2 linked regions of the Prochlorococcus marinus str. SB genome follow. The protein of the gene in region 2 interacts with the protein of the main gene of each other region in a pairwise test. Links are inferred from orthologs where the notes say so. Each region holds a gene or a part of one and is shown on either strand. Other genes may lie near its edges.

Region 1 (4,739 bases), on a different replicon or contig from region 2:
GTTAATTTCAAATTGATGATTAATCCATATAAGAAAAACGCGAAATTAGTTTTAAGTAATGGAATTGTTTTCCCAGGATTCTCTTTTGGTGCTTCTGGTACAGCCATTGGTGAAATAGTTTTTAATACGGGAATGACTGGATATCAAGAAGTTATTACTGATCCAAGTTATTATGGACAGTTATTAACATTTACCTATCCAGAGATTGGAAATACTGGTATTAATTTTGAAGATTCAGAATCTAATATTAATGTTAAAGGTATAATTGTTAGAAATTTTTCATCGAATAGCAGTAATTGGAGATCACAAAAGAATTTTAATCAATGGTTAGTTGAAAAAAATATTATAGGTCTACATGGAATTGATACAAGAGCTCTTGTTAAAATTTTAAGGTCTAGTGGCGCGATGAATGGAGTTATTACTTCTCTAGATAAAACTGATGAAAGTTGTTTAAAGATAATTTCTGACACTCCAAAGATGGAGGGATTAAATTTATCAAAAGTTGTTTCAACAAAGCAAAAATATATATGGAAAAGTCATACGAAAACAATTTTTGATCTAAGAAAAAGATATGACGAATCTTTTAAAAAGTTAAAAATAGTAGCAATAGATTTTGGAATTAAAAATTCAATTCTAAATAGACTTGTATCCCATGGTTGTGAAGTTTTGGTTTTGCCTTCTCGATCTTCTCTAAATGATGTTCTTTCTAACAAGCCTGATGGTGTGTTTTTTTCAAATGGTCCCGGCGATCCTTCATCTGTTTCTGAAGGTATAGACTTAGCAAAATCTCTCATTGAATATGGTCAGATACCTATGTTTGGTATTTGCCTTGGCCATCAAATATTTGGATTAGCATTAGGAGGTTCAACTTATAAATTACCCTTTGGACATCGTGGTTTAAATCATCCTTGTGGTGAAAATAATAAAATTGAGATAACTAGTCAGAATCATGGTTTTGCTATTGATCCCCATACTCTCTCAAAGGACATAGTTAGAATTACCCACTATAACCTTAATGATAATACTGTGGCTGGCCTAGAGGTTTACAATAAGCCTATATTTAGTGTGCAATATCATCCAGAAGCTGGACCTGGCCCACATGATTCAGATTATTTATTTAAAAAATTTGTTTCTCTAATGTTAGAAAGATGTTGACATATTGTTTTCATTTGATTTGATAATTACATTTGATAAATTAATTTTTTGGAGGTATAAATCATAGAAGATTTCCAGAAGTTAACCGTTTCTTTAAGAGGAAACCTTGAGGTTAAAAGAAACATAATGGTTTTTACTTTTAAAGGCCAACTAGATGCTTTCTCAGAAAAACAATTTAAGACTTTTGTTACTAATAATTTAAAAAATGACCTTCCATTCGTTATAGATCTTACAAAAATAGATTTTTTAGATTCATCGGGGCTGGGAGCACTTGTTCAAACTTCAAAAGAATGCAAAAAGTCAAAACTTGGTTTTTCTGTCGTTGGCAATTCGAGAGTTGCCCAAACAATTAAACTTGTTCGTTTAGGGGATTTTCTTAACTTGAAGTCAAGCCTTGAAGATGCATTAAATTATTTAAAGAATTGAATTATTGGATTCAAAACTTGGTTCCATATGGATCTCCCGAGGATATAGGTGTTATTCAACTTGCTTGGCTTGGAGATTCGGTATGGGAGCTCCATCAAAGACTAAGGCATGTTCATTACCCTCTAAAATCTAAAGACCTCCATTTATCTGTAGTAAATGAAGTAAAAGCAAAATCTCAGTCAAAATCTTTAAGTCAAATCGAACATTTGTTAAATTCAAATGAAATGGATTTAATTAGGCGTGCTAGAAATAAAACAAAGAGATATCCAAAATCTTCAAACCCCACCATATATTCTAGAGCAACAGGTTTTGAAACTCTTATTGGCTGGCTATTTTTAAAAGATCCTCAAAGATTATCAACCCTTTTTGAATATTTAGAATTAAAAATGAATTGAATCTATGAAAAACTCGTCAAATAAATTTCGCGGAAAAAATAATAAAGAACGCAAAAAAAATTCAGATTTTGGTTATTACCCAAAAAATACAAATAGTTCTGAAAAAAATGATAGATTTTTCAACAATTCCGCTAAAAATAAGAAAGTTGAAAATTTAAAAAAAAATGATAAAAATAATACTTTTTCTTATTTAAAAAGAAGAAATCCAAGTTTTAAATCACAAACAGAGTTTCCTAATAAAAATTCTGATATGCATCAAGAGTTTATTAATAAGAGAAATTTTGATGATTGGATATGGGGTAAACATTCGGTTTATGAAGCTCTTAGTAGTGATAGAGCGATTAATAGAATTTGGTGCACTTCGGAAATTTTTTCTTCAGACAAATTCTATATTTTGCTTAAGGATCTTAAATCAAAAGGAGTTCTTATTGAAGAAGTTTCTTGGAACAGACTTTCGCAATTGACATATGGAGCCTCACATCAAGGTATTGCATTGCAGTTAGCGTGCTCTAAAACAATATCCATAGAGCAATTAATAGATTTTTCTAAACAAAATTGTCCAAATCCTATATTAGTCGCTTTAGACGGTATAACTGATCCTCATAATGTTGGTGCGATTATTAGATCAGCAGAAGCATTTGATTGTAAGGGTGTAATTATTCCTCAGAGAAGGTCTGCAGGATTGACTGGAACTGTCGCCAAGGTAGCTGCAGGAGCCTTAGAACACCTTCACGTTAGTAGAGTTGTTAACTTAAATAGAGCTCTTGATGAACTTAAGAAAAATGGTTTTATTGTTGTTGGCTTATCTGGAGATGGTCAATTATCCATGTCAAATTTTAAAGAAAAAGGACCTTTGGTAGTTGTAGTTGGCTCTGAAGATAAAGGTATTTCTTTGCTTACTCAGAAAAAATGCGATTTTATATTAAGTATTTCTCTTAAAGGTAAGACTACAAGTTTAAATGCCTCTGTGGCGGCTGCAATATCATTATTTTACTTGACAGATAAATAATTTTTATTAAAAATTACTTTTTTAAAGACCACTAAAATGTTGTTGTTTCAATACATTAATATGATTAATAAAAATTTATTGAATTTTCACTACAAAATTGTATAGAATTTAACAAGAATTGATGGTCAATCAGGCCAAAAAAATTGATTAGAAATTTTGGAAACAAACTTGGTTTAGCCTGGTGGGCTAAAATTGAGACAGATGAACCTAGTAATACATACTGGTTCGGCCCATTTATTACTAAACGTAGTTTAAAAGAAAATATGTCTTCTTTTATTAAAGATCTTTCTGATGAAGGTTCCAAAAATATTAAACACACTTTAGTACGTTGCAATAAAGAAGAACCATTAACTGTTTGATAACTTTGAATTTAAGAAATAAATTAAAAAATGAATTTTAATTCTTTAAGAAAAGAAATTACCAGTAATAATGTTTCTGTTAAGGAATTAGTTAATGATATCTTTGAAAAAATCGATCAAAAAGATCCTGAAATTAACTCATATATTTGTATTACAAAAGATAATGCTATTGAGCAAGCAGAGAATATTGATAAATTAATTCAAAATAAAGAAAAACTGCCTCCTCTCGCGGGGATCCCAATAGCAATAAAGGATAATATTTGTACCAAAGGAGTCACAACAACTTGTGCAAGTAAAATGCTTAAAAGCTTTGTCGCTCCTTATGAATCTACCGCTTCGAGCAAATTATGGTCTTCAGGGGGAATTTGTTTAGGAAAAACAAATTTAGATGAATTTGCAATGGGTAGTTCAACCGAAACTTCTGTATTTGGTGTTACTTCAAATCCCTGGGATATTAATAGAGTGCCAGGAGGCAGTTCAGGCGGTAGTGCTGCTTCAGTTGCCGCTGGATTTTGTGCTGCCGCTATAGGTTCTGACACAGGAGGATCAATAAGACAGCCAGCTTCATTTTGTGGCGTCGTAGGTCTTAAACCTACTTATGGCAGAGTTAGTAGATGGGGGCTTGTAGCATTTGCTAGCTCTCTTGATCAAATTGGCCCAATTACAAATACTGTCTCAGATGCTGCTGAAATTCTTTATTCAATATCTGGTAAAGACCCCTTTGACTCAACATGTCTTGACAAACCAGTACCGAATTATTTGACTGACTTAAATAAATCTATAAAGGGTTTAAAAATTGGAATCATTAAAGAATGTTTTGATCACCCAGGGCTTAATCCAGAAGTTAAGGAATCTGTTCTTTCTGGAGTTGATAGATTCCAAGCTTTAGGGGCTGAAATTATTGAAGTTGAATGTCCTAGATTTAATGATGGAATTGCGACATATTATGTAATTGCACCATCTGAAGCCTCCGCAAATTTAGCTAGATATGATGGAGTTAAATATGGCCACAGATCGAATGAAGGTACAAATCTTATAGATATGACTTCAAAAAGTAGAGCTGAGGGTTTTGGAGATGAGGTACAAAGAAGAATTTTGATAGGTACTTATGCATTGTCAGCTGGATACAGTGATGCCTATTACAAGAAGGCACAAAAAGTTAGGACACTTATAAGAAAAGATTTTGATAATGCTTTTAAGAAAGTAGATGTTTTATTAACTCCAACTTGCCCAACCACTGCTTTTTTAAAGGGAGATTTTGTAAATGATCCACTCTCAATGTATTTGTCTGACCTATTAACTGTTCCTGTTAATTTGGCAGGCCTCCCAGCAATTAGTATTCCTTGTGGTTTTGATACTAGAGGATTACCTATTGGAATGCAATTAATAGGCAAT
Region 2 (4,664 bases):
ATAGGAAGGGTACTTGGTATAAGTAGAGATCGAGTAAGAAATCTTGAAAGAGATGGATTAAGAGGCTTGAGAAGACTTAGTGATAATGTAGAAGCTTACTTTGTTTCTTGAATAAATTCATTTATTAAATTATTTGTTTTTTCAGGTTCTTCATCATGAGGACAATGACCAACCCCATTTATAATATCTAGTCTTTTAATATTTCTGAATTGTTTCTTCCACTCTTTTGCTTCTTCTAAAGATTCCCAAGGATCTTTTTCTCCCCAAATTAATTGAATTGGAGCATCAACCTTATCGAAAAGGTCAGTCGCGAGATAATCATCAAATAAGTTAATAAAACCTCGAAATGCTTCTTTAGAGTTTTTCCTTTGAGAGGGTTGATAAAGTATTTCAATCAATTCTTTGTCAATATTTTTTCCTGTAGGGTAAGCTTGTTCAAGTATTTTCTTTATAACTTTTGGGTTGGCAGCTCTTGTAAAAAGTGTATTGCTAATTACTCTTTGTCTGACTATCGTTTTAAGTACAGGTCTTAGTAGATTCATTAAGATATCACTTTTTTTTAAACGTTTATCATCCATAGTTCTTTGTGCACAGTCAATCAAAATGATACCTTTGCAATTATCTTTTAGGATTTCAGCAGCTTTTAATGCAATAACACCACCAATTGAATTTCCTACTAAGTAAACAGGAGATTTTATTACCTCTGCACAAAATGTTGATATTTGATTACCCCATAAGTCAAATGAATATTTAATTGAGTTTTCTTTTTCAGGTTCGAAATTTAATAAAGCACTAGGCTGACTACTTTTTCCAAATCCTAATAAGTCAATTGCGTAGCAATTAGAAAATTTACCAAGAAAATCTTGATTATGTCTCCAGTGGTTTTTAGATGCCCCAAAGCCATGAACTAATAAAATTTGAATATTTTTTTCAGAATTAGATTCTTTGGATAAAGACCAAGAAATTTTCCAATTTTTCCACTGCCAAGTTTCAGATTTATTTAAAGACACTATGAGTTTGCTTTTAATTAAACTTTAATTCAAAAAAAAATTATTCGTTTTTAATAAATTATCCTTAGTTAAGAAAAAGCGTTCACTTATGAAAAAGAGAAAGGTCATATGTATTGGAGAGGCTTTAATAGACAGAATCAGAAATAAGTCAAATCAAGGATTTACAGATTTTTTGGGTGGTGCGCCGGCTAATGTTGCTTGTGCATTAAGAAAATTAAAAATAGATTCAACATTTATAGGAAGTTTGGGTAATGATGATTATGGAAAAAAATTTATTACGCAATTTGATCAATTGGGAGTTAATTTAGATTTCTTGCAATTAGATAATGATTCATCTACTCGCGTGGTTAATGTAGATAGAGATCAATTTGGTGATCGTTTTTTTTCAGGCTTTGAGAAAAGTTCTAATTCATGCTTTGCAGACGAAGTTCTTAGGAAGAAATTATTAGAAAAAGAAATTTTAAGTTTGGAGAAATCTTTTTTAGAAATAAAATATTTGGTTACAGGAACTATCTTATTATCATCTCCAATATCAGCAGAGACTGTTTTTTTTCTTGTGGAACAGGCTAATAAATTTGAAGTCAAAATAGTTATTGATTTGAATTGGAGAGAGGTCTTTTGGGATCATGCAAGTTTTTCATCAGAAATTAGTAAAGCGGGTAGAGTGAAATTAATTAAGAATTTTTTAAATCATGCAAATGTTTTAAAGCTTGCTAAGGAAGAAGCAACTTTGTTTTTTGAGGATGAAAATCCCTTGCTAATATCTCAACAATTGTCTAATAGACCAGATGTAATAATAACTGATGGAAAAAATCCCGTTTTATGGTATATCAACGGATTGCAGGGAATTACCGAAACTCTTACTTCACAAAAAATTGTTGATACAACTGGCGCAGGCGATGCTTTTCTGGCTGGCTTTATTTCAAAATTAATTTCTTTTGGCTATCCTTCAAATGAAGAAGAGATAGAAGATTGCATTAAGTTCGCAGGTGTTTGTGGATTATTAACTTGTCTTGGCGAAGGCGCCATCGATCAACAGCCAAATTATGAGGAGGCTAATAAATTTTTGGGATCTCTTATTTCGTAGTTTCTCCCGAAATTTTTTGCGTAACTAATTTCTATTTTCCAGAAATTATCAATAACTGGTTCTATTAATTCTGGCCATTCAATAACTAAAATGGCTTTCTTTTGTATTGCCTCTTCTTCTTCTGAAAAAAAAACTTCTTTCGCTGAAGTAATATTTTTTAACCTGTATAAATCAAGATGAATTAGTGGAATTCTTCCGGAGTTGTAATGATGCGATAAAGCAAATGTAGGGCTTGTAATGTCCTCAGAAATTGACAAGCCTTTAGCAATCCCTTGAACAAATGAGGTTTTTCCAGCCCCAATTGGACCCTGTAATAAAACAATTGATTGGGGATTTAATTTGCGAGAGAGTTTTTTTCCTAGATTTAAAGTTTCTTCTAAATTCTCAACAAACACAAATTTATTCAAAAATCATTTATAGTTTAATAGATAAAGTATTTACTAGATATGGTTATTGCAAATTCAGTTAAAACCTCTACACCTAATTACGTGATTACTGATATATCTTTATCAGATTTTGGACATAAAGAAATTAAAATTGCCGAAAAAGAAATGCCTGGATTAATGGCCTTGAGAGATAAATATCAATCTGAAAAGCCACTAAAAGGTGCAAAAATAGCTGGAAGCCTTCACATGACTATTCAGACAGCAGTCTTAATAGAAACTCTTGTTGATCTTGGTGCAGAAGTGAAATGGGCCTCATGTAATATCTTTTCAACTCAAGATCATGCGGCTGCAGCTATCGCAGATCAAGGAATTTCCGTCTACGCAAAAAAAGGTGAGACTCTTGACGAATATTGGCAATATACCCACTATATCCTTGATTGGGGTTCAGACTCTCCAAATATGATTCTTGATGATGGTGGGGATGCAACTGGTTTATTGATACTCGGCAGTAAAGCGGAAAAAGATTTGTCTGTTTTAGATAATCCCGGAAATGAAGAAGAAATTGCTTTATTCAATTCTATTAAGTCTAAATTAGAAAACGATAGTAACTTCTATTCTAGAATTAAGAGTAATATCATTGGTGTTACTGAAGAAACAACAACTGGAGTCGCAAGACTTTATCAACTGCAAAAGCAAAATGCTTTACCTTTCCCTGCGATTAACGTTAATGATTCAGTAACTAAGAGCAAATTTGATAATTTATATGGCTGCCGCGAATCTTTAGTAGATAGCATAAAGCGCGCAACTGATGTGATGATTGCTGGAAAGGTTGCCTTAGTAATGGGTTTTGGAGATGTAGGTAAGGGCTCAGCTCAATCATTACGTGGACTTGGTGCAATCGTAAAAGTTGCTGAAGTTGATCCAATTTGTGCTCTTCAAGCGGCAATGGAAGGTTTTAGCGTTGTTACGTTAGAAGATGTTGTGGAAGATATAGATATCTTTGTTACAGCAACTGGGAACTATCAAGTGATTACAAACGAAAATCTCGTCAAGATGAAAGATGAGGCCATAGTTTGTAATATTGGTCATTTCGATAATGAAATTGATGTGGCTTCATTGAAAGATTATCCATGGGAAAATATTAAGCCACAGGTTGATCACATAACTTTACCAAGTGGCAATAAAATAATTCTTTTAGCAGAAGGTAGATTAGTTAACTTAGGCTGTGCCACTGGACATCCAAGTTTTGTTATGAGTAATTCTTTTACTAACCAAGTATTAGCTCAAATCGAACTTTTCAATAAGTCAGAAAAATATGCTAAGGAGGTTTATGTTTTACCAAAGCATTTAGATGAAATGGTAGCTAGATTACATCTTGATAAAATTGGTGCAAAATTAACAAAATTAACTAAGGAACAAGCTGACTATATCAATGTCTCTGTTGAAGGACCTTACAAACCAGAGCTTTATAGATACTAAGTTTGAGTTTAATTTTTGTAAATTTTCTTACTTCAATTCCGGACTATATTAGTTTGGCTGTTGAAAAGAATTCAACAATTGCATACCTCACTATTTGTTTGGCTATGTTTTTGGAAAACATAATACCTCCAATTCCTTCGGAAATAATAATGCCATTAGGAGGTTTTTTTGTTTATCAACAAAAATTAAATTTCTATATTTTAGTTTTTTGGGGATTACTTGGAACTATTTTAGGATCATTGCCTTGGTACTATTTAGGTAGATTAGTAAATGAAAAAAGACTTTCAAATTTTCTAGATAAAAACGGAAAATATCTGGGTATTTCTCCTAGTGATTTAAGTAAAAGTAAAAGATGGTTTGATAAATACGGTGTTTCTTTAGTTTTTTGGGGCAGATTAGTACCAGGTATAAGAACTTTAATATCTGTTCCTGCTGGCATAGAACTTATGCCATTAAGAAAATTTTTGCTTTGGACTACATTTGGGAGCCTGATATGGGTAGCACTTCTCACTTATTCAGGTTATTTATTTGGTGAAAATTATCCAATTATTCAAACTTATTTAGATCAAATCAAATATGTTGTAAAGCCAATTTTAATTTTAATTTTCTTATATTTTTTTATAAGAATACTTATTAGATTTCTTAAAAAAAATAGAGTTTAAAAAGGAATTTCACTTGAGTTATTGCTGTTGGAATATTGGT

The links. Proteins that work in one complex are often made in the same cells at the same time.
Region 1: the proteins of tsaE (region 2) and rlmB interact in binary tests that used the Escherichia coli proteins (3 or more experiments, as listed by UniProt). The link is inferred for Prochlorococcus marinus str. SB from one-to-one orthologs.

The regions. Positions count from the first base shown.
Region 1 is NZ_JNAS01000001.1:152,149-156,887, forward strand. What follows is about bases 984-3,982. They hold rlmB (23S rRNA (guanosine(2251)-2'-O)-methyltransferase RlmB), read left to right. Parts: upstream 984-1,980; coding sequence 1,981-2,985; downstream 2,986-3,982. Other genes in these bases: carA (glutamine-hydrolyzing carbamoyl-phosphate synthase small subunit), read left to right, coding at 984-1,155; EV02_RS09165 (STAS domain-containing protein), read left to right, coding at 1,282-1,581; EV02_RS07645 (ribonuclease III domain-containing protein), read left to right, coding at 1,578-1,976; EV02_RS07635 (DUF1816 domain-containing protein), read left to right, coding at 3,129-3,344; gatA (Asp-tRNA(Asn)/Glu-tRNA(Gln) amidotransferase subunit GatA), read left to right, coding at 3,375-3,982. In the rest of the region: trpD (anthranilate phosphoribosyltransferase), read left to right, coding at 1-1; more of carA, read left to right, coding at 16-983; more of gatA, read left to right, coding at 3,983-4,739. UniProt on the Escherichia coli protein: Specifically methylates the ribose of guanosine 2251 in 23S rRNA.
Region 2 is NZ_JNAS01000002.1:740,206-744,869, forward strand. The notes cover bases 774-3,697. They hold tsaE (tRNA (adenosine(37)-N6)-threonylcarbamoyltransferase complex ATPase subunit type 1 TsaE), read right to left. Parts: upstream 2,493-3,697; coding sequence 2,055-2,492; downstream 774-2,054. Other genes in these bases: EV02_RS02510 (alpha/beta fold hydrolase), read right to left, coding at 774-1,010; EV02_RS02505 (carbohydrate kinase family protein), read left to right, coding at 1,099-2,097; ahcY (adenosylhomocysteinase), read left to right, coding at 2,544-3,697. Also shown: EV02_RS02515 (RpoD/SigA family RNA polymerase sigma factor), read left to right, coding at 1-111; more of EV02_RS02510, read right to left, coding at 96-773; more of ahcY, read left to right, coding at 3,698-3,962; EV02_RS02490 (DedA family protein), read left to right, coding at 3,965-4,624; EV02_RS02485 (single-stranded DNA-binding protein), read right to left, coding at 4,621-4,664. UniProt on the Escherichia coli protein: Required for the formation of a threonylcarbamoyl group on adenosine at position 37 (t(6)A37) in tRNAs that read codons beginning with adenine.